Regions from separate parts of the Nocardioides aquiterrae genome, predicted to be linked through region 1. Evidence: predicted binding sites of a transcription regulator. Region 1 holds the regulator's gene; each other region holds the start of a gene.
The links. The regulator HrcA, encoded in region 1, represses chaperone genes, less so after heat shock. The targets are predictions, from matches to a motif close to TTGGCACTCGNNNNNNNCGAGTGCCAA.
Positions count from the first base shown of each region.

Region 2: a site for HrcA is predicted at 8,374-8,400, ahead of groL (chaperonin GroEL). Genes of this name have one in related genera too.
Region 3: a site for HrcA is predicted at 5,191-5,217, ahead of groES (co-chaperone GroES). Genes of this name have one in related genera too.

Region 1 is NZ_BAAAJE010000019.1:81,606-91,840, forward strand. Features, by position in the region: gene ABD086_RS17835 (DUF3097 domain-containing protein) at 1-698, opposite strand, end outside; gene ABD086_RS17840 (hypothetical protein) at 746-919, opposite strand; gene ABD086_RS17845 (MBL fold metallo-hydrolase) at 937-1,728, opposite strand; gene hrcA (heat-inducible transcriptional repressor HrcA) at 1,797-2,813, shown strand; gene dnaJ (molecular chaperone DnaJ) at 2,855-4,030, shown strand; gene ABD086_RS17860 (16S rRNA (uracil(1498)-N(3))-methyltransferase) at 4,032-4,772, shown strand; gene ABD086_RS17865 (hypothetical protein) at 4,854-5,171, opposite strand; gene ABD086_RS17870 (class I SAM-dependent methyltransferase) at 5,226-5,588, opposite strand; gene ABD086_RS17875 (Gmad2 immunoglobulin-like domain-containing protein) at 5,700-6,581, opposite strand; gene ABD086_RS17880 (Gmad2 immunoglobulin-like domain-containing protein) at 6,608-7,516, opposite strand; gene ABD086_RS17885 (SigE family RNA polymerase sigma factor) at 7,513-8,016, opposite strand; gene ABD086_RS17890 (HIT domain-containing protein) at 8,069-8,407, shown strand; gene ABD086_RS17895 (hypothetical protein) at 8,404-9,594, shown strand; gene ABD086_RS17900 (hypothetical protein) at 9,679-9,930, opposite strand; gene ABD086_RS17905 (PhoH family protein) at 10,036-10,235, shown strand, end outside.
Region 2 is NZ_BAAAJE010000034.1:5,447-15,681, forward strand. Features, by position in the region: gene otsB (trehalose-phosphatase) at 1-479, shown strand, start outside; gene lon (endopeptidase La) at 534-2,846, shown strand; SAM riboswitch class I at 2,994-3,114, shown strand; gene thrC (threonine synthase) at 3,122-4,387, shown strand; gene ABD086_RS24305 (MoaD/ThiS family protein) at 4,405-4,683, shown strand; gene ABD086_RS24310 (RNA polymerase sigma factor) at 4,756-5,949, opposite strand; gene ABD086_RS24315 (YciI family protein) at 5,946-6,287, opposite strand; gene ABD086_RS24320 (LacI family DNA-binding transcriptional regulator) at 6,414-7,445, shown strand; gene ABD086_RS24325 (ATP-grasp domain-containing protein) at 7,467-8,342, shown strand; gene groL (chaperonin GroEL) at 8,565-10,190, shown strand.
Region 3 is NZ_BAAAJE010000020.1:33,581-43,815, reverse strand. Features, by position in the region: gene guaB (IMP dehydrogenase) at 1-1,036, opposite strand, end outside; gene ABD086_RS18450 (GNAT family N-acetyltransferase) at 1,057-1,920, opposite strand; gene ABD086_RS18445 (hypothetical protein) at 1,994-3,010, shown strand; gene groL (chaperonin GroEL) at 3,054-4,679, opposite strand; gene groES (co-chaperone GroES) at 4,761-5,054, opposite strand; gene ABD086_RS18430 (class I SAM-dependent methyltransferase) at 5,244-6,410, shown strand; gene ABD086_RS18425 (hypothetical protein) at 6,468-7,064, opposite strand; gene ABD086_RS18420 (MBL fold metallo-hydrolase) at 7,195-7,818, opposite strand; gene ABD086_RS18415 (S-(hydroxymethyl)mycothiol dehydrogenase) at 7,815-8,915, opposite strand; gene ABD086_RS18410 (SigE family RNA polymerase sigma factor) at 9,009-9,506, shown strand; gene ABD086_RS18405 (hypothetical protein) at 9,503-10,235, shown strand, end outside.

The DNA of each region.
Region 1 (10,235 bases):
ACGCCCTTCTTCCACTCGATCGAGCGGGGGACGTCGGGCCACCTCGGCAGGCCGAGTCGGTCGGGCTTGACCGCGGCCCAGATGTCGATGAACGGGTGGCCGACGATGAGCACGTGCTGCCCGACCGGTGACTTCGCGATGCCCTGGGCGATCCGGCTCTCCTTCGAGCCCGCGACCAGGTGGTCGACGAGCACGCCGACCTTGCGGTCCGGCCCGGGCCGGAAGTCGCGGAGGTGGTCGGCCAGGTCGTCGACGCCGCCGAGGTACTCGACGACCACGCCCTCGATCCGCAGGTCGTCGCCCCAGACCTTCTCCACCAGCTCCGCGTCGTGGCGGCCCTCGACGAAGATCCGGCTGGCGCGGGCGACCCGGGCCTTCGCGTCGGGCACGGCGACCGAGCCGGAGGCGGTCCGGGTCGGCTTCGCGGGCGCCGCCGTGCGCACCGGCGCGGTGAGGATCACCGGCCGGCCCTCGAGCAGGAAGCCGGGCCCGAGCGGGAAGGTACGCCGCCGGCTGCGCCGGTCCTCGAGCGTGACGGTGTGCAGGTCGCGGTCGACCGCGACGATCTCGCCGCACCAGTCGGTCGTGACCTCCTCGACGACCGCGCCCAACTCCGCGGGCGCCTCGACGGCGCGGCCGCGCTTGGGGGCGCGCCAGTCGGTGGAGAGGACGTCACTGCCGTACCGGTCCGAGCTCATCCCGCCACGCTAGGAGAGCCCGCCGACAGTCGGCGGACGGCGCGCCGTCAGTCGGCGGCGTCGTCCTCGTCACGCTGCTCGGGCGTCTTGCCGCCGAGCACGTCGAGCTCCTCGCGCGACTTCGCCTCGTCCGGGTCGAGGTCCTGGGCGAGCGGGTTGTCGTCGGTGGGCTGGAGGTCCTCGGGGAGGTCCTCGTCCTCGATCCCGGTGTTCTCGGTCATGCCGGGGGAGTACCCGCTCATAGGAGCGGCAACCGCTTCTGGCTGCGCGGCAGCTGCTCGTAGCCGCGCCGGACCGCGTCCGCGAGGCCGGCGCGCGGCCACGGCCAGTCGCCGGCGTCCAGCGCCTGGTCGACCGGGACGCCGCGCGCGGCGAGGTCGCGGATCGTCTCGGCGACGATGCCCACGGTGTTGCGCTGCTCCTCGACGAACGCACGGCCGACCGGTGCGCCGTGGCCGGGCACCACGACCGTGGCCGGGGTCGTGAGGCCCAGGACGACGTCGAGCGAGAGCGGCCAGTCCATCGGCCAGCTGTCGGAGCCGAACGACGGGGGAGCCGACTCCTCGACCAGGTCACCGGCCAGCAGGACGTCGGCGTCCGGCACCCGCACCACCAGGTCGCCGCCGGTGTGCCCGCGGCCCGGGTGCACCAGCTCGACCTGGCGGTCGCCGAGGTCGAGCACGATCGCGCTGGAGAACGTCCGGTCCGGCGGGACCGCGACCTCGGCGTCACCCCACTCCGCCAGCTCCTCGGCGGCCGTCTCGTGCGCGACGATCGGCACCTCGCCGTACGCCGCCCGGAAGGTGCCGTTGCCGTAGGTGTGGTCGAAGTGCCAGTGGGTGTTGACGATCCCTGTCACCCCGCCGGCGCCGACCGCGCGCACGTCCTCGACGACCTCCCGGGCGTGCTCGGCGGAGCCGTGGGTGTCGACGACCAGCAGCCCGCCGGACCCGCCGACGAGGGTCACGTTGACGTCCCAGTCCGGGTAGCGGCCGACCCAGACGCGCTCCGCCACCTCGGTGAACCTCACATCGACACCCTAGGGCTTGTAGGATTGGCACTCCCGACATTCGAGTGCCAGCAAGGAGGCGAGGGCCCATGCAGGAGGAGCGCAGGCTCGCCGTCCTCCGCGCGATCGTGGAGGACTACGTCGCCACGGAGGAGCCGGTCGGCTCCAAGGCGCTGGTCGAGCGGCACGGCCTCGGCGTCTCGCCGGCGACGGTGCGCAACGACATGGCGGCCCTGGAGGACGAGGGCTACATCACCCAGCCCCACACCAGCGCCGGCCGGGTGCCGACCGACAAGGGCTACCGGCTCTTCGTCGACAAGCTCGCGTCGGTCAAGCCGATGAGCGCCGCCGAGAAGCGCGCGATCGCCACGATCCTGGACGGCGCCGTCGACCTCGACGACGTCGTGAACCGGTCGGTGCGGCTGCTGTCGCAGCTGACCCGGCAGGTCGCGGTCGTGCAGTACCCCACGCTGTCCCGCTCGACGGTCCGCCACGTCGAGGTGATCGCGCTGGCGCCGTACCGGCTGCTGGTCGTGCTGATCCTCAGCACCGGCCGCGTCGAGCAGCGCCTGGTCGAGGTCGGCGGCGAGCTCTCCGACGACGACCTCACCGACCTGCGCTCGCTGGTCAACCGGGCCGCGGTCGGCGAGGTCATCGCCGACGCGGCCACCGCGCTGCGGGCGCTCGTGCCCGCCGAGGGCGGCACCCCGGTCACCGCGGCGGTCGTCGAGACGCTCGTCGAGGCGATGTCCGACCACCGCTCCGACGAGCGGATCGCGGTCGGGGGCGCGGCCAACCTGGCCCGGTACGGCGACAACTTCGACTCGGCCGTGCGTCCGCTGCTCGAGGCGCTCGAGGAGCACGTGGTGCTGCTCAAGCTGCTCGGCGAGGCGACCACCGGCGAGCTGCTGACGGTCCGGATCGGCCACGAGGGGCCGTACCAGGAGCTCGCGTCGACCAGCGTGGTCGCGACCGGCTACGGGCCGGGCGACGAGGCGTTCGCGCGACTCGGCATCGTCGGCCCCACCCGCATGGACTACCCGGGCTCGATGGCCGCGGTGCGCGCCGTCGCGCGCTACGTCTCGCGCATCCTCGACGAGGCCTGAGTGCCCGCCCCCGAACACGCACAGACAGAAGGAAACCGATCTTGAGCCAGGACCTGTACGAGCTTCTCGGTGTGGACCGCGGTGCGGATGCCGACACCATCAAGAAGGCCTACCGGCGGCTCGCGCGTCAGTACCACCCGGACGTCAACCCGGACCCGGATGCGCAGGAGAAGTTCAAGGAGATCTCGCTCGCCTACGAGGTGCTCTCGGACCCGGGCAAGCGGGCGTCGTACGACCGTGGCGGCGACCCGTTCGGCGGCATGGGCGGGGGCTTCGGCGGCCAGGGCGCCGGCTTCTCGTTCACCGACATCATGGACGCGTTCTTCGGCGGCGCGGGCGCGACCGGTGGCCGGGGCCCGCGGCCCCGCGAGCGGCGCGGCCAGGACGCGCTGATCCGGCTCGAGGTCGAGCTGGCCGAGGCGGCGTTCGGCATCACCCGCGAGATCATGGTCGACACGGCGGTGCTGTGCAGCACCTGCCACGGCGAGGGTACGGCGCCGGGCACCCACCCGGTCCCGTGCGAGACCTGCCGCGGCGCCGGCGAGGTGGCGCACGTGCAGCGCTCGTTCCTCGGCGAGATCCGGACCCTGCGGCCGTGTGCGGCCTGCCGCGGCTACGGGACGATCATCCCGGACCCGTGCCGCGAGTGCTCCGGCGACGGGCGGGTCCGCTCGCGGCGCACGCTGACCGTGAAGATCCCGGCCGGCGTCGACAACGGCACCCGCGTCCAGCTGACCGGCGAGGGCGAGGTCGGCCCGGGCGGCGGTCCCGCCGGCGACCTGTACGTCGAGATCCACGTCGCCCCGCACCCGACGTTCACCCGGCACGGCAACGACCTGCACTGCACGGTCACGCTCCCGATGACCGCGGCCGCGCTGGGCACGACCCTCACGCTGCCCACGCTCGAGGCCGACGTGGTCGAGGGCGAGGACAGCGACACCGGGCTGGAGCAGGACTTCGAGATCGACGTCCGGCCCGGTACCCAGTCGGGGACCGAGCAGGTGCTCCGCGGCCGCGGCGTACCCGGGCTCCGGGGCGGGCGGGGCGACCTGGTCGTCACCGTGGTGGTCGAGACGCCGACCCGGCTCGACGCCCGCCAGGAGGAGCTGCTCCGCGAGCTCGCCGCGATCCGCGAGGAGGAGTCGCCGTCCGGCCAGGTGCGGCCCAGCCACAAGTCGATGTTCGGCCGGATCCGCGACGCGTTCAACCAGCACTGACATGTCGCTGCCCGTCCACCTCGTGCCGAGCCTCGACGGGGTCGCGGTGGGCGTCGAGGTCACCGTCGACGGCGACGAGGCGCACCACGCGGTCGCCGTCCGCCGGCTGCGGGCCGGTGAGCAGGTCGTGCTGACCGACGGCCTCGGCACGACGGCGCGCGGCGTCGTGGTGTCGACCGGCAAGCGGGTGTTCACGGTGGCGGTCGAGGAGCTCGCCCGCCACGAGCGCCCGGCACCCGAGGTCGTGGTCGTGCAGGCGATCCCCAAGGGTGACCGCGGCGAGCTCGCCGTCGAGGTGCTCACCGAGGTCGGCGTGGCGGAGATCGTGCCGTGGGCGGCGTCCCGCAGCGTCGCGGTGTGGAAGGGGGAGCGGGCGGCGAAGTCGCTGGCGCGCTGGCGGGCCACCGCCCGCGAGGCGTCGAAGCAGGCCCGGCGCCCGTACGTCGCGACCGTCGCCGAGCTGGCCTCGACCGACGAGGTCGCGGGCCTCGTCGCCGACGCCGACCTCGCCGTGGTGCTGCACGAGGAGGCCACCGCGTCGCTCGCGGCGCTCGACGTGCCGGCGTCCGGCCGGATCGTGGTCGTGGTCGGCCCCGAGGGCGGGCTGACCGACGACGAGGTCGCCGCGCTCGTCGCCGCGGGCGCGGTGTCGGTGCGGCTCGGCGCCGAGGTGCTGCGCACCTCGACCGCGGGGGTGGCGGCGGTGTCAGCCCTGCTGTCCCGGACGGCTCGCTGGGGCTGACAGCTTCGTCGCCAGCGAACCCCGCCGCGGGCCCCCGGCCGCCAGCGCGCGAGCGTCCGGACGAGCTGCCGGCGGTGAGCCTCAACGCACGTCGTCCCGACGGGCGAGGAACACCATCTCCTTGCCCGGACGGTCGGGCGCATCCCGGACCTCGACGACCGTGAACCCATGACGCGCGAGATCGCGCTCGACCTCGGCGCGCTCGCGGAAGCGGAGGGTCGACGTCGACGGAACGTCCACGCCGTCGAGGGTCGTGACCGACTCGAAGGTGACCAGCGGCAGGGCGACGGCGGTGACGGTCCGCCGTACGACGACCTGCCGGCCGGCGCCCAGAACGACGGTCGTGGGCGCGACCTCCCACCGCTCCCAGTCGCGCATCTCGGGCCGCCGGGTCTCCATGACGAACCACCCGCCGGGACGAACGCACGTCCGCACCGCGGCCAGCGTCCGGTCTCAGTCCTCGTCGGACACGAAGACCTGTGCCACGTTGCCGGTCATCACCGCGGCGTCGGCGACGATGCCGAGGCTCGGGAGGACGGTCGCGTCCCCGTCGACCCAGGTCACCTGCTCGGCGCGTGGTTTCGATCTCGCGACGTCCAGCGACGCCGTGGCCGGGTCGACACCCGTGACCGTGAGTCCGGCCGCCGCGAGACGCACCGCGAGCGATCCGGTCCCGCAGCCGATGTCGACGACGGAGGAGACCCCCAGCTCCTCCACGATCGCGAGGTACGCGTCGAGGTCGGCCCGGTCGCCGTCGAGGTCGTCGTACAGCGCGGCAAGACGAGGATCGGCGAAGGCCGGGTCCGGGGCGCGCACAGGACGACGCTATGCCTCCGTGGGCCGGTCGTCATGCGCGTATCCGGGTCGTGTGCCTGAGCACGCGCCATGGCGCGTCGTCAGGCACACGACCCACATCCTGCGGCCCGCCTACTGCACGGTGATCGACTTGGTGTCCACCATCGGGCCGGGGCCCTCGCCGCCGGACGGGTCGTCGGTCATCACCGCGAACGTGTACTGGCCCGGCTCGAGGCCGGACACGTCGACGTCGGTCTCCCACGGGTAGAGCTTGTCCATCCAGCCGTCGGCCATCGCCGAGCCCTGGAGGACCGCCTTCCCCGAGGAGTCGCGGACCTCCCAGGGCGTCGTGGCCTCGAAGGAGCTGGAGACGCCGCTGGCCGTGAAGGACCCGCTGACGGTGGCCCCCTCCTCGGGCGCCGTGACGTTCACCAGCGACAGCGTCTTGATCGGGTCGGCGGCCGTGAACCCGTCCTCGGACGCGATCCCGAAGATCTGCGTCGCCGCGCCCGAGGAGTCGGTGAACGTGATCGGGTCGCGGGACTGGAGCACGCCCTGCGCGGTGTAGACGAGCTGCTGGACGGCGACGAGCGCGTCGGACTCGCTCATCCCTTCGGGGAGCCGGGTCCAGGAGTCGTCGGGCAGCGGGATCGCCGCGCCGCCGGAGGTGCTGAAGGTGCCCGACGGCAGCAGCGTCCCGTAGTCCGGGTCGAGGGCGTCGCCGGACGCGGCCAGGGTCAGCGCGGCGCCGAGCGCGTCGGCGGAGTCAACGCGCCGGAACTCCCGGTACAGCCGGGTGCCCTGCGGGGTGTCGCCGGTGAAGTACAGCGGCACCGTCGTCTGGCCGTCGCCGGGCTGGGAGGACTCGCTCGGCGACTCCTCGCCGCTCGGGCTCTGGTGCTTGGTCGAGCCGCTGGCCGGGCGCTGGTCCGCGCCGGTGTCGTCGCTGCCGCACCCCGCGAGCACGAGCAGGGGTGTGACGAGTAGGGCGGCGATCCGGGTGCGGCTGGTCATGGCTCCATCCTTCCGGGGGTTCGGCGTCAACGGACGATGATCGTGCGCGTGTCGGCATCCGGTCCGCCGCCCTCGCCGCCGGACGGGTCGTCGGTCATCGCCACGAACGTGTAGGAGCCGAAGGGCAGGTCGCGTACGTCGACGCGCGCCTCCCACGGATAGAGCCGGTCCCCCCAACCGGGTGTGGTCGCGAATCCCCGCCTCACGACGGAGCCGCTGTCGTCGCGCAGCTCCCACGGCACGTTCGCCTCGTACGAGTTCGCCGCGCCGCGCGCCGTGAAGTAGTCGTGCACCTCCAGGCCCTCGGTGGGGTCGTTGATCATCACCTGGCTCAGCACGGCGGGGTCGGCGACCTCGCCCATGTTCCCGCGCTGGCCCTCGAGCCAGAAGTACACCGGCAGCCGCTGGCCCGCGGCGCCCTGGAGCGTGTAGACGGCCTGCTGGACGGCGAGCCGGTCCGAGAGGTCGACACCGTCGCTGAGCTCCACGTCGATCCGGCCGTCGCGCACCGTCGCGTCCCCGAAGGAGCCCGGGGCCCAGCCGGTCGTGTAGTCGTGATCGGCCGGGGGCCGCTGGATCCTGTCGAGGGCCGCCTGCACCGCGTCGGGGCCGACCACCCGGTCGAACTCCCGGAACAGCCGAGGCCCGCGGGGCGTGTCCCCGATGAAGTAGGCGGGGACGAGCTGGGTGCCCGGCGTCGGGACGGACGTCACCTGGTCGTCGTGGTGCGTCGGCCCCGACGAGCGGGTCGAGTCGTCCAGCACCGCGAACGCCGCCACCGTCGCGGCGGTCGCCAGCACGACGGCACCGGCGGCGTAGAACCACGGCCGCCCGCCCCGGGCCGGGGCGCTCGCCGTACGCGCCCGGATCGCGTCGATCCGGTCGGCGGGGTCGATGCCGTCGACGGCGTCGTGCAGCACGTCTGCGAGGTTCACAGGTCCTCCTGGAGCAGGGTCCGCAGCGCGGCGGCGCCGCGCGAGGCGTGGCTCTTGACGGCCCCGCGGCTGATGCCGAGCGTGTCGGCGATGTCCGCCTCGGACAGGTCGAGGTAGTAGCGCAGCGCGAGCACCTCGCGCTGCCGGTCGGGGAGTGCGCGCATCGCGTCGAGCACGGCTTCCCGGCGGTCGGTGTCGGGGGTCGGGTCGGGGGCGTCGGCGGCCCGGGTCGCCGCCGCGTGTCGGGCCACCACGGTGCGGTGGCGGAGCGTCGAGCGCGACCTGTTCACGACCGCCTGGCGCAGGTAGGCCAGCGCCTTGTCCGGCTCCCGCAGCCGGGACCAGCGGGCGTGCACGGCGACGAACGCGTCCTGGACGACCTCCTCCGCGGTCCCGACGTCGCGGACGAGCAGCACCGAGAGGCGGACCAGCTGGCGCCAGTGCGCGGCGTACAGCTGCTCCAGCGCCTCGTCCGCCGTCCAGGCGGGCCGCTCGGTCATCAGGCTCACGCTAGTGCCACGCGCCGGGAGGCCATCGGGTTTACTGGGGGACGTGGAGGACTGCATCTTCTGCCAGATCGTCGTGGGGGAGATCCCCGGCGAGATCGTGCACACCACCGAGCGGACGGTCGCGTTCCGCGACCTCAACCCGCAGGCGCCGCTGCACGTCCTCGTGGTCCCCAAGGGGCACTTCGCGAACGCCGCCGAGCTCGCCGCGGGTGACCCCGCCGCCTCCGCGGAGCTGCTGACCACCGCGGCGGCGGTCGCCACCGCCGAGGGGTACGACGACTACCGGCTGGTGTTCAACACCGGCGAGGGGGTCGGGCAGACGGTGTTCCACACCCACCTGCACGTCCTGGCCGGGCGCTCGATGACCTGGCCTCCGGGATGAGGCGCTGGGCGGCTCTCGGACTGGTGCTCGCCCTCGCCCTGACCGGCTGCGTCCGGGAGGGCCAGGACCGGCGTACCGGCTCGCCCACCCAGCTGCTCCAGACGACGCCGCCCGAGGTGGAGGCCAGCCAGCTGGCCGCGCTCCCGCCCGGGAAGCTGCTGCCGCTGCGGCCCGGCGAGAAGCGGATGACGCTGACCATGCCGGAGGAGTACACGCCCTCCGCGCCGACCGGGGTCGGCACCGACGACTACCGGTGCTTCCTGCTCGACCCGCACCTGAAGAAGGACGTGTTCCTCACCGGCAGCAACGTGCTGCCCGGCAACCCGTCGGTCGTCCACCACGTGATCCTGTTCCGCGTGCCGCCGGACCAGGTGGCCGAGGCCGATGCGAAGGACGCCTCGACGCCGGGCGAGGGCTGGACCTGCTTCGGCGGCACCGGCCTGGCCGGCGACTTCTCCAACATCGACGACGCGTCGTGGCTGGGCGCGTGGGCGCCCGGGGGCGACGAGACGAAGATCCGCGACGGGTACGGCGTGCAACTCGCCGCCGGCTCCCGGATCGTGATGCAGGTGCACTACAACCTGCTCCGGGGCGCGTCCCCGGACGTCTCGAGCACCCAGCTGCGCTGGATGAAGGGCAGCCGCGACCTCACGCCGCTGCACACGTTCCTGCTCCCGGCGCCGGTCGAGCTGCCCTGCCGCCCCGGCCACGACGACGGCCCGCTGTGCGACCGCGACGCCGCCGTCGCCGACGTCCTCAGCCGCTTCGGCAGCGCCGGCAACACCAACAGCCTGCTGCACCTGCTCTGCGGCACCGACGTGAAGCCGTCCAACACCACGTCCTGCACCCGCAACGTGCTGCGCGGCATGACGGTCATCGGCGTCGCCGGCCACATGCACCTGCTCGGCCGCAAGATCACCATCGAGGCCAACCCCGGCACGGACCGGGCGAGGACGCTCCTCGACATCCCGGTCTGGGACTTCGACAACCAGGGGACCAAGCCGATCGAGCCGCTGCACCTCGACGCGTTCGACAAGGTCCGCGTCAGCTGCGTGCACCAGCAGTGGCTCCGCGACCGGCTCCCGGCGTTCGAGGGCCAGCACGAGCGGTACGTCGTGTGGGGCGAGGGCAGCACCGACGAGATGTGCCTGGGCATGCTCCAGGTCGCCTTCGACGACGGCACCTGAGGCCCCTCGCCGGGTCGTCCGCCCCAGGGCGGCGTATTCAGGTGCCAGAGGCGGACGACTCGGTCCGAGGCCCGGCACCTGACCTCAGAAGAGGTAGAACACCCGCATCACCGCGAACACGACCGGCATCCCGAAGATCACCAGCATCACCCAGGCGGTGATCCGGTGGACCGGCTTGGCCGAGTCCAGGCGGCCGGCGAAGTCGAGGATCGCGCCGTCCGGCACGTGATGGGTCAGGCCCATCCGGCGGGCGTCCGCGGGGAGGTGCTGCCCGGCGAACCAGGACGGCGGGGTGTCGTCGTCCTCGTCCTCCCACGAGTAGAGCTCCCTCTCCATGGACTCACGCTACTCGCCACCGTCGCTCGCTGGGCCGCTCTCCGGCACTCCCGTAGCATGGAGGGGCTGGAGACACCGACGGAAAGGTCGCCCACGCGGGCATCCATGACTGACACGAACGAGGGCAACCGCCCCGCCAACGCCACGCGCCACACGGTGGTGGTCCCGAACAGCATCAACATGGTCAGCCTGCTCGGCCCCGGCGACGAGTTCCTGGGCATCATCGAGGGCGCCTTCGACGCCGAGATCCACGTCCGCGGCAACCGCATCAGCCTGTACGGCGAGCCGGGCGAGGTCGCGCTGGC
Region 2 (10,235 bases), on a different contig from region 1:
CGACGTTCCTCCGCGACCTGCCGCGGACGCTGCGGAACGCCGACGCCGCGGACGCTTGGGTCGAGGACAAGGGCCTCGCGCACGCCGTGCACACCCGCCGGATGGCCGACCCCGACGCGGCGTACCAGCGCCTGCTCGGGCCGCTGCGCGAGCTCGCCGACCGCAACGGGCTGGTGCTCGAGCCCGGCCGGCAGGTGATCGAGGTGCGCGCGCCCGGCATGGACAAGGGCCGGGCCGTCGAGACGCTGGTGGCCGAGCTCGACGCGGGGGCGTTCCTGTTCGCGGGCGACGACCTCGGCGACGTCGAGGCGTTCGATGCGGTGACCGCGCTGGCCAAGGACGGCCTCCCGACCCTGCTCGTCTGCTCGGCGTCGGACGAGGTGAGTGCGCTGGCCGAGCGCGCCGACGTGGTCGTGCACGGCCCGGAGGGCGTGCTGGACCTGCTGCGGCGGCTCACGGCCGACGCGCGTTCGTCCTGAGCGAACAGGAGGCCCTCTCCGGAACACCGCCCGCGGCGTGCACGTTGTGGAGGCATGTCCCTGAAGCTTCCCGTTCTCTTCGTCAACGACGTCGTCGTGCTCCCCGGCATGGTCGTGCCGCTGGAGCTGGACGAGTCCTCCCAGGCCGCGATCGACGCGGCCCGCGCCGGCTCCGGCAACCAGGTCCTCGTCGCCCCGCGACTCGAGGACCGGTACGCGTCGTTCGGCGTGATCGCGACCGTCGACCGTGTCGGCCGGTTCTCCGGCGGCAGTCCTGCCGCCGTCCTCAAGGCGGGTGCCCGCGGCCGGATCGGCAGCGGCGTCACCGGTCCCGGCGCGGCCCTGTGGGTCGAGGTCGACGAGGTCCCCGACGTCCTCTCCGACCACGCCCGTGAGCTGGCCGAGGAGTACAAGCGGCTCGTCGTCGCCGTGCTCCAGCGCCGCGAGGCCTGGCAGGTCATCGACCAGGTCCACCAGATGTCCGACCCGTCCGCGATCGCGGACGCGGCCGGCTACGCGCCGTACCTCTCCACCGACCGCAAGCGCGAGCTGCTCGAGGACCCCGACGTCGAGTCGCGCCTGGAGAAGCTGATCGGCTGGACCCGCGACTACCTCGCGGAGGCCGAGCTCACCGACAAGATCGGCGAGGACGTCCGCGACGGCATGGAGAAGCAGCAGCGCGAGTACCTGCTGCGCCAGCAGCTCGCCGCGATCCGCAAGGAGCTCGGCGAGGGCGAGCCCGAGGGCGCGGACGACTACCGCTCGCGCGTCGAGGCCGCCGACCTGCCCGACTCGGTCCGCAAGGCCGCGCTCAAGGAGGTCGACAAGCTCGAGCGCTCCAGCGAGCAGAACCCCGAGGCCGCGTGGATCCGCACCTGGCTGGACACCGTCCTCGAGCTGCCGTGGAACGTCACCACCGAGGACGCGGACGACGTCGTCGCCGCCCGCGCCGTGCTCGACGCCGACCACCACGGCCTCGACGAGGTCAAGGAGCGGATCGTCGAGTACCTCGCCGTCCGCGCCCGCCGCGCGGAGCGCGGCCTGCAGGTGATCGGCGGCCGGGGCTCCGGCGCCGTGGTGCTGCTGGCCGGTCCTCCGGGAGTCGGCAAGACCTCGCTCGGCGAGTCCGTCGCGCGGGCGCTCGGCCGGAAGTTCGTGCGGGTCGCCCTCGGCGGCGTGCGCGACGAGGCGGAGATCCGCGGCCACCGGCGCACCTACGTCGGCGCGCTGCCCGGCCGGATCGTGCGGGCCGTCAAGGAGGCCGGCTCGATGAACCCGGTCGTGCTGCTGGACGAGGTCGACAAGGTCGGCTCCGACTACCGGGGCGACCCGGCGGCGGCGCTGCTCGAGGTGCTCGACCCGGCGCAGAACCACACCTTCCGCGACCACTACCTCGAGCTCGACCTGGACCTGTCCGACGTGCTGTTCGTCGCGACGGCGAACGTCGTCGAGCAGATCCCGTCCGCGCTGCTGGACCGCATGGAGCTGGTGACGCTGGACGGCTACACCGAGGACGACAAGGTCGCCATCGCCCGCGACTTCCTGCTGCCCCGGCAGCTGGAGCGCGCGGCGCTGACCGACGCCGAGGTCACGGTGTCCGACGCGGCGCTGCGCGAGCTCGCCGCGAACTACACCCGCGAGGCGGGGGTGCGGCAGCTCGAGCGGCTGCTCGCGAAGGCGCTGCGCAAGGCGGCCACGCGGCTCGCCACCGGCGCCTCGCGCGTCGACATCGACCTGCCCGACCTCAAGGAGCTCGTCGGGCGGCCCCGGTTCACCCCGGAGTCGGCCGAGCGCACCTCGGTGCCCGGCGTCGCCACCGGCCTGGCCGTCACCGGCCTCGGCGGCGACGTGCTGTTCATCGAGGCGTCGGCGGCGGACGGCCCGGCGGGCCTGACGCTGACCGGCCAGCTGGGCGACGTGATGAAGGAGTCCGCGCAGATCGCGCTGTCCTTCGTCCGCTCCCACGCGGCCGAGCTGGGGGTCGACCCCGCGGTGCTCGACCGGGCCATCCACGTGCACGTGCCCGCGGGCGCCGTACCCAAGGACGGGCCGTCGGCCGGCATCACGATGGTGACCGCCCTGACCTCGCTCGCCACCGGGCGGCCGGTGCGGTCCGAGGTCGGCATGACCGGCGAGGTCACGCTCAACGGCCGGGTGCTCCCGATCGGCGGGCTGAAGCAGAAGCTGCTCGCCGCCCAGCGGGCCGGCCTGACCGAGGTGTTCGTGCCGCTGCGCAACGAGCCCGACCTCGACGACGTCCCCGCCGACGTCCTCGAGTCGCTCACCGTGCACGTGGTCGGCGACGTCCTCGACGTGGTCCGGGGCGCGCTGTCGCAGCCTCAGGCGGCCGCCACGATCGCCGCCTGAGACGGATAGTCCCTGACGAAAATGTTGTCCGGACCGCCGTTCGACGACATTTCCGTCAGGGACTATCTCTCCAACCACCGGACGCGGGCCGTCCAGCATGCGGAACCGATGTGCGCATGCTGAGACGGCCCGCGTACTGTTTCTCCCAGCTCATCCAGAGGGACTGAGGGAACGGCCCTGTGAAGTCCCGGCAACCGCCGCACGCGATCCGCATGCGGGCCCGGTGCCAAATCCGTCCGACGCGAAGGTCGCGCCGGAAAGATGAGGAGGACTCCGTGAGCGCACCTGTCATCGAGAAGCTGTCCCTGCGTGAGGGCGCGTTCGGCAACGCCAGGGCCCTGTCCTGTCGCGAGTGCGGCCACCAGGTCGAGCTCGGCCCCCACTACGCCTGTCCGGAGTGCTTCGGGCCGCTGGAGGTCGCCTACGACTTCCCGGCCGTCACCCGCGAGGAGATCGAGGCCGGCCCGCGCAACATCTGGCGCTACAAGGCGCTGCTGCCGGTGCCCGCCGACATCGAGCAGAGCCCCAACACCGAGCCCGGCTTCACCCGGCTGCTCAAGGCGGCCAACCTCGGCGCCGAGCTCGGCATCGACAACCTGTGGGTGAAGGACGACTCCACCAACCCCACCAACTCCTTCAAGGACCGCGTGGTCGCCTGCGCGCTGAGCGCCGCCCGGGAGTTCGGCTCGAAGGTCTTCGCCTGCCCGTCGACCGGCAACCTCGCGAACGCGGTCGCCGCGGCCGGTGCCCGCGCCGGCATCAAGACCGTGGTGTTCATCCCGAGCAACCTCGAGCAGCCCAAGCAGGTCAACAGCGCGATCTTCACCGACTCGCTGGTCGCCGTCGAGGGCAACTACGACGACGTCAACAAGCTCGCCTCGGAGATCGCCGGCGAGGAGGACGGCTGGGCGTTCGTCAACGTCAACGTCCGCCCGTACTACGCCGAGGGCTCCAAGACCCTGGGGTACGAGATCGCCGAGCAGCTCGGCTGGCGGCTCCCGGACCAGATCGTGATCCCGGTCGCCAGCGGCTCGCAGCTGACCAAGGTGCACAAGGCGTTCCAGGAGCTGATCAAGCTCGGCCTCGTGGAGGACAAGCCCTACCGCGTCTTCGGCGCCCAGGCCGAGGGCTGCTCGCCCGTGTCGGTCGCCTACAAGGCCGGCGTCGACGCGATCCGCCCGGTCAAGCCCGACACCATCGCCAAGAGCCTGGCCATCGGCAACCCCGCCGACGGCATCTACGTGCTCGACATCTGCCGGGAGACCGGCGGCGCGGTCGAGGACGTCACCGACGACCAGGTCCGCGAGGGCATCGTGCTGCTGGCCCGCACCGAGGGGATCTTCACCGAGACCGCCGGCGGTACGACGGTCGCGGTGCTCAAGAAGCTCGTCGAGACCGGCCAGCTGGACACCTCGCTGGAGACGGTCGTGATCAATACCGGCCACGGCCTCAAGACGCTGGACGCGGTGTCCGGAGCCGTCGCGCCGGCCGCGACCATCGCCCCGACGTACGCCGCCTTCGCCGCCACCGGCCTCGCCTGAGTCCCGAGAGGAACCCCATGCCCGTCTCCGTCCGGATCCCGACCATCCTCCGCACCTACACCGGAGGTGAGTCCGAGGTGAGCGCCTCCGGCGCCACCCTCGCCGAGGTGCTCGACGACCTCGACGCGAACTACAGCGGGATCAAGGGCCGCGTGCTCGACGACTCCGGCGAGCTGCGCCGGTTCGTGAACGTCTACGTCGGCAACGACGACGTGCGCTTCCTGGACAACCTGGCCACCCCCACCCCGGACGGCACCCAGATCTCGGTCATCCCGGCGGTCGCCGGCGGCTGCTGATCCTGCGTGTAACGCGGTGTCAGGCCCACTAGGATCCCGCTGCAACGGGTTCATAGTGGGGACAACACCGCGTTACAGCTGGGCGCGCCGCTCGATCAGGTGCGCCCGCTCGGCGAGGTTGGCGCAGCGACCGATCGCCTCGTCGTACGCCGTGCGCGCCTCGTCGAGGCGCCCGAGCCGGGCGAGCAGCTCGGCCCGGGTGGCGGGCAGCCGGTGGCCGGGCAGCGCCAGGCCGTCCAGGAGCGCGAGCCCGGCGGCCGGGCCGCGGTCCTCGGCGACCGCGACCGCGCGGTTGAGCCGCACGACCGGTGAGCCGGTGACCTCCTCCAGCTCGGCGTAGCGGTCGGCGATCCGGTCCCACGCCGTGGCCGACGCGGTCGGCGCGATCGCGTGCTCGGCGGCGATCAGCGCCTGCAGGAGGTACGGCGAGGGCGGCGCCTGCACCCAGGGGCGCAGCAGCTCCAGTGCCTCGTCGATCTCGGCGGCCCGCCAGCGCGAGCGGTCCTGGTCGGGGAGCAGCACGGGGCGCCCGTCGAGCACGCGCGAATCGCGGCGCGCGTGGTGCAGCAGCATCAGCGCGAGCAGGGCGTCGACCTCGACGGCCGGCTCCGGGAGCACGGCGCGCAGCACCCGCGCCAGCCGGATCGCCTCGGCCGCGACGTCGGCGCGCAGGACGTCCGGCCCGGAGCCGGGTGCGTAGCCGGTGGTGAACGCCAGGTAGGAGACGTCCGCGACGACGGCGACCCGCGGGGACAGGTCCGCGGGCACGGTGAACGACTGCCCGGCGAGCCTCTTCCGCGCCCGGGTCAGCCGGGCCGCCATGGTCGGGGTGGGGACGAGGAACAGCCGGGCGACGTCCTCGGTCGGGACGCCGAGCACGAGCCGCAGCGTGAGCGCCGCCGCCGACTCGCGCGGCAGCGACGGGTGCGCGCACAGCAGCACCAGCCGCAGCCGCTCGTCGAGCACGGGCTCCCCGGCATCGGCCATGAACGCCTGCGCCTCCTCCTGCAGCGACGCCTCGACCGCCAGCAGCGGCAGCTTCCGGGTCGCGACCTCCTCGTGGCGCAGCCGGTCGACGATCCGCCGGCGCGCGGCCGTCAGCAGCCAGGCGGGCGGGTTGTCCGGCACGGCGGTCCAGGTCCGGGCGGCGGCCTCGAAGGCGTCGGCGAGCCCGTCCTCGGCCAGGTCGAGCCGGCGGAACTGCGCGACGAGCAGGGCCAGCAGCCGGCCCCACTCCTCGCGCAGCAGCGACTCGGGAACGGTCATCCGTGGTCGACGGTGGCCCGCACCTCGACGACCCCGTCCGGGCCGGCGAGCAGGCCGCACACCTCGAGCAGGTCGTCGAGGTCGTCGGTCTCGACCGTGTAGAACCCGGTCAGCTGCTCGACGGTCTCGGCGTACGGGCCGTCGGTGACACCGTCGGCCCGGACCACCTTGGCGGCCCGCGAGTGGGTGAGCTCCGCGCCGCCGGTGATCTGGTGGCCGCGCTCCTCGAGGAGCCGGGCGAACTCGCCGTGCCTGGCGTACATCGCGGCGCGCTGCTCCTCCGACGCGGACTCCCAGGTGGCCTCGTCACCGGGCAGCAGGACGGCGTAGGTGGTCATGGTGGTTCCTCTCGACGGGGACGAGTCTGACACCGAGATGACGGGCCGGACGGGCGCGGATCGACAACCCGCGACGATCCTCGACGGCGACGCCGGGCGCCCGTTGCTCGACGGCATACTGACGCCATGACGGAACGGTCGGTGACCACCGGGGCCAGGCCCACCCTCGAGCAGGTGGCCGCGCTCGCCGGCGTCGGCCGTGGGACCGCCTCGCGCGTCATCAACGGCGGCGCGAAGGTCTCCGAGCGCTCCCGGCAGGCCGTCGAGAACGCCATCGAGCAGCTCGGCTACGTCCCGAACGCCGCCGCCCGGGCGCTGGTCAAGCGCCGCACCGACACCGTCGCGCTCGTGATCGCCGAGTCCGAGGAGCGGGTCTTCGGCGAACCGTTCTTCGCCGGCGTCGTGCGCGGCATCGGCACCGCCCTCGGCGAGGCCGACCGGCAGCTGGTGCTGCTGCTCGCCCAGGCGTCCGAGCGCCGCGGCGGGCTGGACCGCTACCTGACCCGCCAGCACGTCGACGGCGTGCTGCTGCTCTCGCTGCACGACGACGACGAGCTGCCGGAGCGGATCCGCGCGCACGGCGTACCGGTCGTGGTCGGCGGGCGCACCCGCGAGGACCTGCGCGACGGCTTCGTCGACGTGGACAACGTCCAGGGCGCCGGCCTGGCCGTCGCCCACCTGGTGGAGCGCGGCCGCGCCCGGATCGCCACGATCGCCGGCCCCGCGGACATGGTCGCCGGCAGCTCGCGCTTCCAGGGGTACGCCGCCGGCCTGGCCGCGGCCGGCCGGGAGGTCGACGAGCGGCTCGTCGAGCGCGGCGACTTCGGCCAGCAGAGCGGCGCGGCGGCGATGCGGGCGCTCCTCGAGCGGGCGCCGGACCTCGACGCGGTGTTCTGTGCCAACGACCTGATGGCCGCGGGTGCCCTCCAGGCGCTTCGTGAGGCCGGGCGACAGGTGCCCGAGGACGTCGCGGTGGTCGGTTTCGAGGACGCGCCGATCGCCCAGTCGACCCAGCCGCCGCTGACGACCGTGCACCAGTCGCCCGAGGAGATGGGCCGCGCGATGGTCGACCTGCTGCTCGAGACGATGGCCGATCCGGAGCGCGACCACCCGGGCCGGATGTTGACCACCCGTCTGGTCGTGCGCGACAGCACCTGACCGAGCGCCTAGCATTTCGGTATGGAGCAGCGCGGCGAGGCCCAGGTGCCCCTCGTCCTGCTCGCGACCAGTCGCGAGTGGGCCGAGGGCGAGCCCGGTCACGGCGCGCTCGACGCCGCCCTCGCCGCGCACGGGCTCGCCAGCCGCTGGGTCGTCTGGGACGACCTCGGCGTGGACTGGGGCACCGCCGAGGTGGTCGCGGTCCGGTCCGCGTGGGACTACGACGCCCGGCTCGGCGAGTTCCTCGGCTGGGCCTCCGGCGTCGGCCCGACCCTGCTCAACGGGGCGGCGGTGTTCCGCTGGAACACCGACAAGCGCTACCTCGTCGAGCTCCAGGAGGCGGGGCTGCCGGTCGTGCCGACCGTCGCGGCGGACACGATCTTCGAGGTGCGCGCGGCGGCCGACAAGTACGGCCTCGCGGTCGTCAAGCCCCGCGTCGGCTCCGGTGGCCGCGGCCTCGAGGTGGTCTCCGACGGCCGGGTCTGGCTGCCCCAGGAGGGCCACGAGGGACCGTGGGTCGTGCAGCCGCTGGTCGAGTCGATCCACACCGAGGGCGAGCTCTCGGTCTTCGTCATCGCCGGCCGCCCGGTGAGCCAGGTCCAGAAGCTCCCGAGCGTGAACGACATCCGCGTGCACGAGCACTACGGCGGCACCTCGCGCTCGGTCGAGCTGGGCGAGCAGGCCGCCTCGCTGGCCGCCGAGGCGATCGCCACCGTGGTCGACCTGCTGGGCGAGGAGATCGTCTACGGCCGGGTCGACATGATGCGGTACGACGGCCGGCTCGTGGTCAGCGAGGTCGAGCTCACCGAGCCCGGCCTGTACCTCGACGTGCTGCCGCTGAACGCGCTGCCGTTCGCGGAGGCGGTCGCCGCCCGCGCGTACCCCAAGACCTGGTGACGTTCGCCCTCGGCTGACGGCCTCGGAGTGTCTTGCACTCGCAGGGGTCGAGTGCTAAACATGACGCTGGCACTCTCGTCCCGAGAGTGACAACACCGGAACGGCGACGTTGAGGTCCCGATGCGCCGGCGAGAAGGGTTCGCCGGGTCGAGCGGGGGCCGTCCGTCGCGGGCAACCCGCCGGCCGGTCCAGAACTTCCGATGCGAAGGAATCGCAGGAGTTATGCCGAAGCTGATTGCATTCGACGAGGAGGCCCGGCGCGGTCTCGAGCGTGGCATGAACACGCTCGCCGACGCCGTCAAGGTCACCCTCGGCCCCAAGGGCCGCAACGTCGTTCTCGAGAAGAAGTGGGGCGCCCCCACGATCACCAACGACGGTGTGAGCATCGCCAAGGAGATCGAGCTCGAGGACCCCTACGAGAAGATCGGCGCCGAGCTGGTCAAGGAGGTCGCCAAGAAGACCGACGACGTCGCCGGTGACGGCACGACGACGGCGACCGTCCTGGCCCAGGCGATGGTCCGCGAGGGCCTGCGCAACGTCGCGGCCGGCGCGAACCCGATGGGTCTCAAGCGCGGTATCGAGGCGGCCGTCGCCGCCGTGTCCGAGCAGCTGCTGGGCATGGCCAAGGACGTCGAGACCAAGGAGCAGATCGCGTCCACCGCGAGCATCTCCGCGGCCGACACCACCGTCGGCGAGATCATCGCCGAGGCGATGGACAAGGTCGGCAAGGAAGGCGTCATCACCGTCGAGGAGTCGAACACCTTCGGGCTCGACCTCGAGCTCACCGAGGGCATGCGCTTCGACAAGGGCTACATCTCGGCGTACTTCGTCACCGACCCCGAGCGCATGGAGACGGTCCTCGAGGACCCGTACATCCTGATCGCCAACCAGAAGATCTCGTCGGTCAAGGACCTGCTCCCGCTGCTGGAGAAGGTCATGCAGTCCGGCAAGCCGCTGCTGATCCTGGCCGAGGACGTCGACGGCGAGGCGCTGTCGACCCTGGTCGTCAACAAGATCCGCGGCACCTTCAAGTCCGCCGCCGTCAAGGCCCCGGGCTTCGGCGACCGCCGCAAGGCCATGCTGCAGGACATCGCTATCCTCACCGGCGGCCAGGTCATCTCCGAGGAGGTCGGCCTCAAGCTGGAGTCGACCGGCATCGAGCTGCTCGGCCAGGCCCGCAAGGTCGTCATCACCAAGGACGAGACCACCATCGTCGAGGGCGCGGGCGACCCGGACCAGATCGCCGGCCGGGTGAACCAGATCCGCGCCGAGATCGAGAAGTCGGACTCCGACTACGACCGCGAGAAGCTCCAGGAGCGCCTCGCCAAGCTGGCCGGCGGCGTGGCCGTCATCAAGGTCGGCGCGGCCACCGAGGTCGAGCTCAAGGAGCGCAAGCACCGCATCGAGGACGCCGTCCGCAACGCGAAGGCGGCCGTCGAGGAGGGCATCGTCGCCGGCGGCGGCGTCGCCCTGGTGCAGGCGTCGGTCACGGCGTTCGACAAGCTGGACCTGACCGGTGACGAGGCCGTGGGCGCGAACATCGTGCGCGTCGCGACCGAGGCCCCGCTCAAGCAGATCGCGATCAACGCCGGCCTCGAGGGCGGCGTCGTGGCGGAGAAGGTCAAGAGCCTGCCGTCGGGCCAGGGCCTGAACGCCGCCACCGGCGAGTACGTCGACATGATCGCCGAGGGCATCATCGACCCCGCCAAGGTGACCCGCAGCGCGCTGCAGAACGCCGCCTCCATCGCGGCGCTCTTCCTCACCACCGAGGCCGTCGTGGCCGACAAGCCGGAGAAGGCCGCCCCGATGGGCGACCCGTCCGGCGGCATGGGCGGCATGGACTTCTGAGCACCCCTGACCCGAGCTTGCTGGGGTCAAGCCAGGTGCCAGGTT
Region 3 (10,235 bases), on a different contig from region 1:
CGTCGGCGATCACGGGGACGCCGGCGGCCTTGCAGGCCAGCGCGGCCTCGTAGACCGCAGTGACCTGGGGTACGCCGACGCCGGTGACGACCCGCGTGGTGCAGATCGAGCCCGGGCCCACGCCGACCTTGACGGCATCCGCGCCCGCGTCGACGAACGCCTGGGCACCCTCCCTGGTGGCGACGTTGCCGCCGACGACCTGGACGTGGCGCGTCGCGGGGTCGCTCTTGAGGCGCTGGACCATGTCGAGGAGCATCCGCACGTTCCCGTGCGCCGTGTCGGCGACGAGCACGTCCACGCCGGCCTCGATGAGCGTGGTGGCGCGCTGCCAGGCGTCGCCGAAGTAGCCGATCGCGGCACCCACGAGCAGCCGGCCCGAACCGTCGTACGACGCGTGCGGGAACTGCTCGCCCTTGACGAAGTCCTTGACGGTGATCAGGCCCGCGAGCCGGCCCTGGTCGTCGACGAGCGGGAGCCGCTCGCGCTTGTGCTGGCGCAGCAGCAGGGTCGCGTCCTCGCGGCTGATGTCGGCGGGGCCGGTGATCAGCGGCATCGGGGTCATCACCTCGTCGACCTTGGTGGTCGCCCACTCCGCGACCGGGGTGAAGCGCAGGTCGCGGTTGGTGATGATGCCGAGCAGCCGGTTGTCGCTGTCGACGACCGGGAAGCCGGAGACGCGGTACTCGCCGGCCAGCTGGTCGAGCTGCTCCAGCGTCGCGTCCGGGCCGATCGTCACGGGGTTCGGGATGATCCCGGTCTGGGTCCGCTTCACGAGGTCGACCTGGTAGGCCTGGTCCTCGATCGAGAGGTTGCGGTGCAGGACGCCCAGCCCGCCCTGGCGGGCCATCGCGATCGCCATCCGCGACTCGGTCACGGTGTCCATCGCGGCGCTGACCAGCGGGACGTTGAGGCTGATCTCGCGGGTCAGCCGCGTCGTCATGTCGATGTCGGCCGGCGCGAGGTCGGAGTGACCGGGCAGCAGGAGGACGTCGTCGTAGGTCAGGCCCAGGGTGGCGAACTTCTCGGGAACCTCCACTCCCCCAGCCTACCGACCGGCTACGCGTGCAGCGGCTTCAGGTCGCGGACGGCGATCCGCACGGTCAGGAGGTCGCCCGCCATCCGGATCCGGCCGCGGAGACCGGCGGCCATCACCATCGGCAGCACGGCCTGGTTGTCCGACCGCGTGGTCAGCACGATCTCGTCGGTCCCGAGCCCGCTCGCGAGCCGCGCGGCGTCGACGAGCAGCCGGGTGCCGATGCCGCGGCGCTGCCACGCGGGGTCGACCCGCAGCGTGACCTCGCCGTCGGCCGCGACCACCGCCAACCCGACCGAGACGCCGTCGACCGTGGCCGACACCGAGTCGCCGTCGGCGACGTACTCGGGCGTGCGGCCCGCGCCGACGCGCCTGCCGGCCGCCGGGGGTGCGGGTGCATGGCCGCGCGCCAGCACGTCCGACACCAGGTCCGCCATCGCCGCGCCGCGCGCGTGCTCGGTCGCCGTGAACGGCGCGGTACGGCTCACCTGCACCCGCACGTCCCCGACGACCAGGTCCATCACGTCCAGCTCGGGCGACGAGCCGGCCTCGGCGTCGAACAGCCGGGCCACGACCTCGGGGAAGGACGCCGGCTGCCCCAGGATCGACCGCGCGGCCTGCACGTACCGGGTCGGCTGGTCCATCAGCGCGGCCTCCGTGCACGGGGCGGCGCTCACCGAGTGGCCGCCCGAGCGCCCCAGCAGGTCGGCGATCTCGGCCTCACCCCACCCGTCCGGGGTGCGCAGCACCAGCTCGTCGGTCACCGACTCGACGCCGGGAAAGATCTGCAGGCCCAAGATGTTCACGCCCGCCTCGCCGCAGGCCGCCGCCAACGCGGCCAGCGCACCGGGCCGGTCGGGCAGGGTCGTCCGTACTCGCCACAACATGGCGTCAGCGTGGACCGGCGACGTTGCGCGTCGAAGTCCGGCGTGTTTCGCCCGGTTTACGTATGCTCGCTCGATGCGTGCTCTCGGACTCGCCCTCGCCCTCGTCCTCCTGCTCGGGTCCTCGCCGGCCCTCGCCGACCCGGTCGTGGTCACCCCCGACGACGCGGTCAAGGCCCGTCCGGGACGCGACTACACGCGACTGGCGACCATCCGCCCCGGCGAGGACGGCTACCCGGTCGGGGTGACGCCGGCAGGGAGGATCGTGCTCCAGCGGTACGCCCACGGCGGCAACACCTTCACGGTCCTCGACCCGGAGTCCGGGCACCGGAAGAGGCTGCCCGGGCCGGACAGGGGCTCCGGCCTCCTCCGGGTCACGGCGAGCGAGGCCTGGTACGAGGACGTCAACTCCCGGACGGGCCGCACGACGATCCTCCGCTACCGGCGCGACACGGGCCGGGTGCGCTCCTTCCGGCTGCCCGAGGAGTTCGAGCGGCAGGTGTCCTACGTCATCGGCCTGGACGGCGACACCGTCTGGTACGGCAGCGCCCCGCCCCGCGAGGACCACGCCGACAGGAACGTCTGGTCGATCCGGTTCGGCCACTCCGGGACCCTCACGCCGCGCGGCCGCCACCGCGGCAACCCGGTCTACGCCGACGGCATCCTCGCCTGGACGAGGCAGCCCGACGTCGACCGGCCGGGCCAGGTCCTGCTGCAGGACGTCGCCACCGGCGCGGTCACCACGACCGAGATGCCGGCCGGGTGCTCCCAGCGCAGCAACCCGATCCAGAGCAACGGCAGCGAGTTCGTCGCCGTCCTCGCCTGCGACCACCCCGAGCAGAAGGCGATCGTCGTGGACCGCTCCGGCGCGACGACCGCGATCCTCGAGATCGCCATGGAGGACGGCGCCTTCGGGACCAGCGACCGCGGCGTCTTCTTCTACGACAGGTTCTACGACTTCGCGACCGGGCGGCTGCTGGACGTCTCGGACATCGGGTACGGCGACATCTGGCCGCTCGGCGGCCCCGGCGAGCACCCGGTGCAGGTGTGGCCGCAGAGCGGAGGCAAGGACCTCGTCGTCCGCCTGAAATGAGCGAAGGCCCCGCCGTGCCGGCGGGGCCTTCCTCATCGATCACTCAGTGGCCGTGACCGTGCCCGTGGCCGTGGCCGGCCGCCTGGGGCTCCTCGTCCTCGGGCTTGTCGACGACGAGGGTCTCGGTCGTGAGCAGCATGCCCGCGATCGAGGTGGCGTTGACCAGCGCGGAGCGGGTCACCTTCACCGGGTCGAGGACGCCCTGGGCGACCAGGTCGCCGTACTCGCCGGTCGCGGCGTTGTAGCCGTTGCCGGGGCCGAGCTCGCGCACCTTGGTGGTGACGACGTAGCCGTTCTCACCACCGTTCTCGGCGATCCAGCGCAGCGGCTCGTCGGCGGACTTGCGCACGACGCGCACGCCGAGCGCCTCGTCGCCGGTCAGGCCGAGGTCGTCGGAGAGGACCGACACCGCGTGGATGAGCGCGGAGCCGCCGCCGGGGACGATGCCCTCCTCGATCGCGGCACGCGTCGCGGAGACGGCGTCCTCGATGCGGTGCTTCTTCTCCTTCAGCTCCACCTCGGTGGCGGCGCCGACCTTGATCACGCACACGCCGCCGGCCAGCTTCGCGAGGCGCTCCTGGAGCTTCTCGCGGTCCCAGTCGGAGTCGGTGTTCTCGATCTCGGCCTTGATCTGGTTCACGCGGGCCGCGACCTCGGCCGGGTCACCGGCACCGTCGACGATCGTGGTGTTGTCCTTGGTGACCACCACGCGGCGGGCCTGGCCGAGCACCTCGAGGCCGACCTGGTCGAGCTTGAGGCCGACCTCGGGGGCGACGACCTGACCGCCGGTCAGGGTCGCGATGTCCTGCATCATCGCCTTGCGGCGGTCGCCGAACGCCGGGGCCTTCACCGCGACGGCGTTGAACGTGCCGCGGATCTTGTTGACGACCAGCGTCGAGAGCGCCTCGCCCTCGACGTCCTCGGCGAGGATGAACAGCGGCTTGCCGGACTGGATGACCTTCTCGAGCAGCGGCAGCAGCTCGGAGACCGCCGAGATCTTGCCCTGGTGCAGCAGGATGTACGGGTCGTCGAGGACGGCCTCCATCCGCTCCGGGTCGGTCACGAAGTACTGGCTGATGTAGCCCTTGTCGAACTGCATGCCCTCGGTGAACTCGAGCTCGGTGCCCATGGTGTTGGACTCCTCGACCGTGATCACGCCGTCCTTGCCGACCTTGTCGAAGGCCTGCGAGAGCAACTCGCCGATCACGCTGTCGCGGCTGGAGATGGTGGCGACCGACGCCATGTCCTCCACGGAGTCGACCTCGCGGGCGGCCTCCTTGAGCGCGTCGCCGACGGCCTCGGCCGCGGCGTCCATGCCCCGCTTGAGCCCCATCGGGTTCGCGCCGGCGGCGACCGCGCGGAGACCCTCGTGCACCATCGCCTGCGCCAGCACGGTGGCGGTCGTGGTGCCGTCACCCGCGATGTCGTTGGTCTTGGTGGCGACCTCCTTGGTCAGCTGCGCTCCGAGGTTCTCGAACGGGTCGTCGAGCTCGATCTCACGCGCGACGGTCACGCCGTCGTTGGTGATGGTCGGGGCGCCCCACTTCTTGTCGAGGACGACGTAGCGGCCCTTGGGCCCCAGCGTCACCTTGACGGCGTCGGCGAGCGCGTCGACGCCGCGCTCGAGAGCACGGCGGGCGCTCTCGTCGAACTCCAGGATCTTGGGCATTGCTCTCCTCTGACGAAGATCGGGTGGTCCGCCTCAGGCGGGTGTATTCACCCGGGAGAGGCGGACGACCCGTTCGGTGATTCAGGAAACGACGGCGAGGACGTCGCGCGCGGAAAGGATGAGGTACTCCTCGCCGGCGTACTTGACCTCGGTGCCGCCGTACTTGCTGTAGATGACCTTGTCGCCGACGTTCACGTCGAGCGGGACGCGGTTGCCGTTGTCGTCGATCCGACCGGGACCGGTCGCCAGGACCTCGCCCTCCTGGGGCTTCTCCTTGGCGGTGTCCGGGATGACCAGGCCCGAGGCCGTGGTCTGCTCGGCGTCGAGCGGCTTGACGACGATGCGGTCCTCGAGGGGCTTGATGTTGACCGACACGTGTCGACCTCCACTTTCTGGCACTTCGATGTTGGGTGAGGCACGTCTGGTGCTTGCGGGTCGGGTACGCCGTCGCGGGGGTCGCACCGTTGTCGCAAGCGCTGGCACACTCACGGGGAGAGTGCCAAATCAGAAACTAGCACTCTCCCCGCCGGAGTGCCAGAGAGACCCCTGGGGGAGGATCCCGGGATGGACCTGGAGTCGTTCCGCTGGCTGCTCACCGAGGACGGCCAGCGGCTGCTCGCGGAGGCCAGCAGGGAGGTTCAGCAGGGCGGCGACGTGCTCGCGGTCCAGAACCGGCTCCGGCGCACCGCCGCTCCCGAGCACGTCGCCGTCGCGCTCACCCAGGCGACGCTGCGGATCCGCGCCCGGGACAAGTTCGGTCCGGACGCCGACCGCATGTACTTCACCCCCGACGGGCTCGAGCAGGCGACCCGGCAGCGGGTCGCCGCCCACCGCGCGGCGCGCCTGGTCGCCGCTTCGGTGGGAACCGTGATCGACCTGGGCTGCGGCATCGGCGGCGACCTGCTGGCGTGCGCGCGGGCCGGGCTCACCGCCGCGGGGGTGGACATCGACCCGGTGCGGGTGGCGGTGGCCGAGGCGAACCTCGCCGCCCTCGGCCTCCCGGGGGCGGTCACGGTCGCGGACGCGACCACGGTCGACCCGTCGCCGTTCGACGTGGCGTTCGCCGACCCGTCCCGGCGGACGGCGCGCGGCCGGACCTTCGACGCCGACGGGTGGACGCCCCCGTGGTCGTTCGTCGAGCGACTCCTGCGCCGCGACTCCTGCGTCAAGGTCGCGCCCGGCATCCCCCACGAGCTGGTCCCCGAGGGCGTCGAGGCGGAGTGGGTGAGCGACCAGGGCGACGTCAAGGAGGCGGCGTTGTGGTCCGGCCGGCTGGCGACCACCGCGCGCCGCGCGACGGTCATCGGCGACGGCGGCCTCGCGACCATCACCGACGAGGACGACCCGGGCGCCGGCGTCCGCGACGTCGGCCGGTTCCTCTACGAGCCGGACGGCGCGGTGATTCGCGCGGGCCTCGTGACCGCCGTCGCGGCCGGCGTGCAGGGCGGGCTGATCGACGAGCACATCGCGTACGTGACCTCGGACGCGTCGTACCGCACCCCGTTCGCCCGGGGGTACGTCGTCCGGGAGGAGCTGCCCTACCGGGAGAGGGCGCTGCGCGCCGCCCTGCGCGAGCGCGGCATCGGCCGGCTGACGATCAAGAAGCGCGGCGTCGACGTGGTGCCGGACCAGCTGCGCAAACGCCTCGACCTCCACGGGGAGGACGAGGCGACGCTGGTGCTGACCCGGGCCCGCGGCCACGGGATCGCGCTGCTGGTGAAGCCGTTCTGAGACGCGCCGGACCCTCCCGGGGCGCCGCCCCGGGAGGGTCCAGTACGCAGTGCGTGATCAGGCGGTGTGGGGAATCGCGCCGCTGACCTTGACGTCCGCGGTCTTCTCGACCTTGCGGGCGTGCCAGAGGCCGAGCCCGAACAGGACCAGCAGCAGGGCGGCGCCGCCGAAGGCCACGACCGACGCGATACCGGCGATGGTGCCGATGGTCGCGAACGCGTAGCCGTACAGGAGCAGGCCGCGCAGGGTGTTGCCCATGAACAGCGTCTGCCGCAGGCCGGCGAGCGCCTGGCCCTCTTCGGAGGCCTTCTGCTCGTCGCTCATGCCGATGTACTCGCCGCTGACGTCCTCGTAGGTCCGGTTACCGCTGGCCTCGTTCATGTGCACGAGGATGTAGTGGTTGGCGAACGCCTTGGCCTCGGGGCCGGTGTCCAGCGGGCTGCCGGCGTACTGCTTGAGCGCGTCCGCGTCGGCCTTCGGCAGGCCGGAGAGCGCGTCGCCCTCGGGCATCGTGATGCCCTGCATGGTCAGCTGGTCGTGCACCTGGTTGCCGATGAACGAGTTCGCCCACAGCAGCAGGCCGCCGGCCAGGATGAGGACGGCGGCCATGGCCAGTCCCGTCCACGAGATGAACTTGTCGAATGCCGAGCGCATCGTGCGCCTCCCTCATAGTGGCGGGGAATTCCTTGTCGTCCTCGCTTCATGGACAACGCTAGAAATTGCAACCACCGACGGCGAGGGCCCGAAGGACGCAGGCCGGGGGACCAAGGTCCCCAGTTGCGGCTCAGCCCAGCGCTGCCTTCTCGGCGCCGATCGTGGTGTCCTCGCCGTGGCCGGTGTGCACGACGGTGTCGTCGGGCAGCGCGAACAGCCGGGCGCGGATGGACTGCACGATCAGGTCGGCGTCGGAGTACGAGCGGCCGGTCGCGCCCGGACCGCCGTGGAAGAGCGTGTCGCCGGTGAACACGCAGCCCAGGTCCGGGGCGTAGAGGCACACGGCGCCCGGCGCGTGGCCGGGCGTGTGCAGGACCTCGAGCGCCGTACCGCCGACCTCGATGCGGAGGCCGTCGGCCAGGTCGAGGTCCCACAGGTGGTCCCCGGTCTCCGAGTCGCCGTGGGTGAGCTCCCACAGCGGCCTGTCGTCGGGGTGCAGCATGATCGGCGCGACGACCCTCTCCCGCAGCTGCGGCGCGACGCGGACGTGGTCGTCGTGCGCGTGGGTGCACACGATCGCCTTGACCTTCCGGTCCCCCACCACCGCGAGGATGCCGTCGACGTCGTGGGGCGCGTCGATGACCACGCACTCGTTGTCGTCGCCGACCACCCACACGTTGTTGTCGACGTCGAAGGTCTGCCCGTCGAGGCTGAAGGTGCCGCTGGTGACGCCGTGGTCGACCCGGGCGCTCACAGGATCACCACGCTGCGGAGCACGTCGCCATGGTGCATCTTCTCGAACGCCGCCTCGACGTCGCCGATCCCGATCTCCTCGGACACGAACGTGTCGAGGTCGAGCCGGCCCTGCAGGTACAGGTTCACCAGCATCGGGAAGTCGCGCGTCGGCAGGCAGTCGCCGTACCAGCTGGACTTCAGGGCCCCGCCTCGTCCGAACACGTCGATGAGCGGCAGGTCGGGCACCTTCATGTCCGGGGTGGGGACACCGACCAGGACGGCGGTGCCGGCGAGGTCGCGGGCGTAGAACGCCTGCTTCCAGGTCTCCGGGCGGCCGACCGCGTCGACCACCACGTCGGCACCCTCGGCGCCGTCGAAGAACTCCGCGCAGATCCGCTTGATCTCCTCGACCGGGTCCACCTTCGACGAGTCCACGGTGTGCGTGGCGCCCATCTTCTTCGCGGTCTCGAGCTTCTTCGGGTCGATGTCGACCGCGATGATCGGGCTCGCGCCGACCAGCTGGGAGCCGGCGATCGCGGCCACGCCGACGCCGCCGCAGCCGATGACCGCCACGGACTTGCCGCGCGAGACCGCGCCGGTGTTGATCGCCGCGCCGATGCCGGCCATCACGCCGCAGCCGAGGAGGCCGACGGCGGCCGGGCGGGCCGACGGGTCGACCTTGGTGCACTGACCGGCGGCGACCAGGGTCTTCTCCGCGAAGGCGCCGATGCCCAGCGCCGGGGACAGCTCGGTGCCGTCCTCGAGCGTCATCTTCTGGGTGGCGTTGTGGGTGTTGAAGCAATACTGCAGGTCGCCCCGCTTGCAGGCTCGGCACTCGCCGCAGACCGCACGCCAGTTGAGGACCACGAAGTCGCCCGGCGCCACGCCGGTCACGCCCTCGCCGACCGCCTCGACCACACCCGCGGCCTCGTGACCCAGCAGGAACGGGAAGTCGTCGTTGATCCCGCCCTCGCGGTAGTGGAGGTCGGTGTGGCACACGCCGCAGGCCTGGACCGCCACCAGCGCCTCCCCCGGACCCGGATCCGGCACGTTGATCGTCACGACCTCGACCGGCTGACCTTTGGCACGGGCGACCACGCCCTTCACCTGATGCATGGGCCCCAGCCAATCACGTCAGAATTGCAACCATCGTGGACGGGGTGGCGTCTGGGTGGTGTGCTGACGGAGCGGACCGAGCGGACAGGGGTGATGGCGGTGGATCGGGACGCCGACTTCACGGCGTACCTCGAGGCCCGCCAGGCCCGGCTGCTGCGCACCGCGTACCTGCTGACCGGCGACCAGCACCAGGCCGAGGACCTGCTGCAGACGTCGCTCGCGAAGCTGTACCTGGCGTGGGACCGGGTCCGCGACCGCGAGTCGGTCGACGCCTACGTGCGGCGGATCATGGTCAACGAGAACAACTCGCTGTGGCGGCGCGGCTGGCGCCGGCGCGAGCTCACGACCGACACGGTGCCCGAGACGGCGCCGTTCCACGACCGGTACGACGACGGCACCGGCGCCGCCGTGTGGGCGGTGGTCCAGACCCTGCCGCGCAAGGCACGTGCGGTCGTCGTGCTGCGGTACTACGAACAGCTGTCCGAGGCCGAGACCGCCGAGGTCCTCGGGATCTCGGTCGGCACCGTGAAGTCCCAGTGCAGCAGGGCCCTGGCCTCGCTGCGTGAGCGCATCGGGGAGGAGGCGCGATGAGCCAGGAGACCTTCGAGCGTGAGCTCGCCCGCCACGCCGACGGGGTGCACGGCGCCCCGCTCACCTTCGACGACGTGCGCGGCAAGGCGCGCTCCATCCGGCGCAGGCGGCGCACCGCCGCCGCCGGGGCCGTGGCCGCCGCCGCCGCGCTGGTCGTGATCGTGCCGTCGGTGCTGGCCGGTGGCGGCGGCCACCGCTCCGACGAGCCGCCGGTCGCCCCGTCGTCCACGAAGGGCGTCGACCCGGGCCACGACGGCGTACCGGTGCTGCGCGAGGGCGCGATCACCTACGACGACGGAACCCGGATCAGGCCCCGCGTCGGCAACGACCGCATCGTCGGGTTCACCACGCTCGGCTCCGACCGCTGGGTCGTGAGCGTGCTGCCGGACAGTGGGCAGACCGAAGCAGTCGTGATCGACGACTCGGGACAGGCCCTCGACCGCTACCCGATCTCGGGCGCACTCGTGGCCGCCGACGACCACGAGGCGGTGGCCTGGGTCGACCCGGCGGGTGCGCCGCAGGTGCTCGTGGCCGGCGCCGAGCGCCCGTTGTCGCTGCCCCCGGTCGAGGGCCGGTCTCCGACAGCGGTCGCCCTGGTCGGAGCCTGCCCCGACGACTGCCGGGTCATCGGCCGCGACGCGGGCGGAGCGGGGCTGGGCAGCAGCTGGTCGGTGTCGACCGACGGAGACGTGCAGGCGCTGCCGGGGTCGATCCCGGCCGTGATCGACG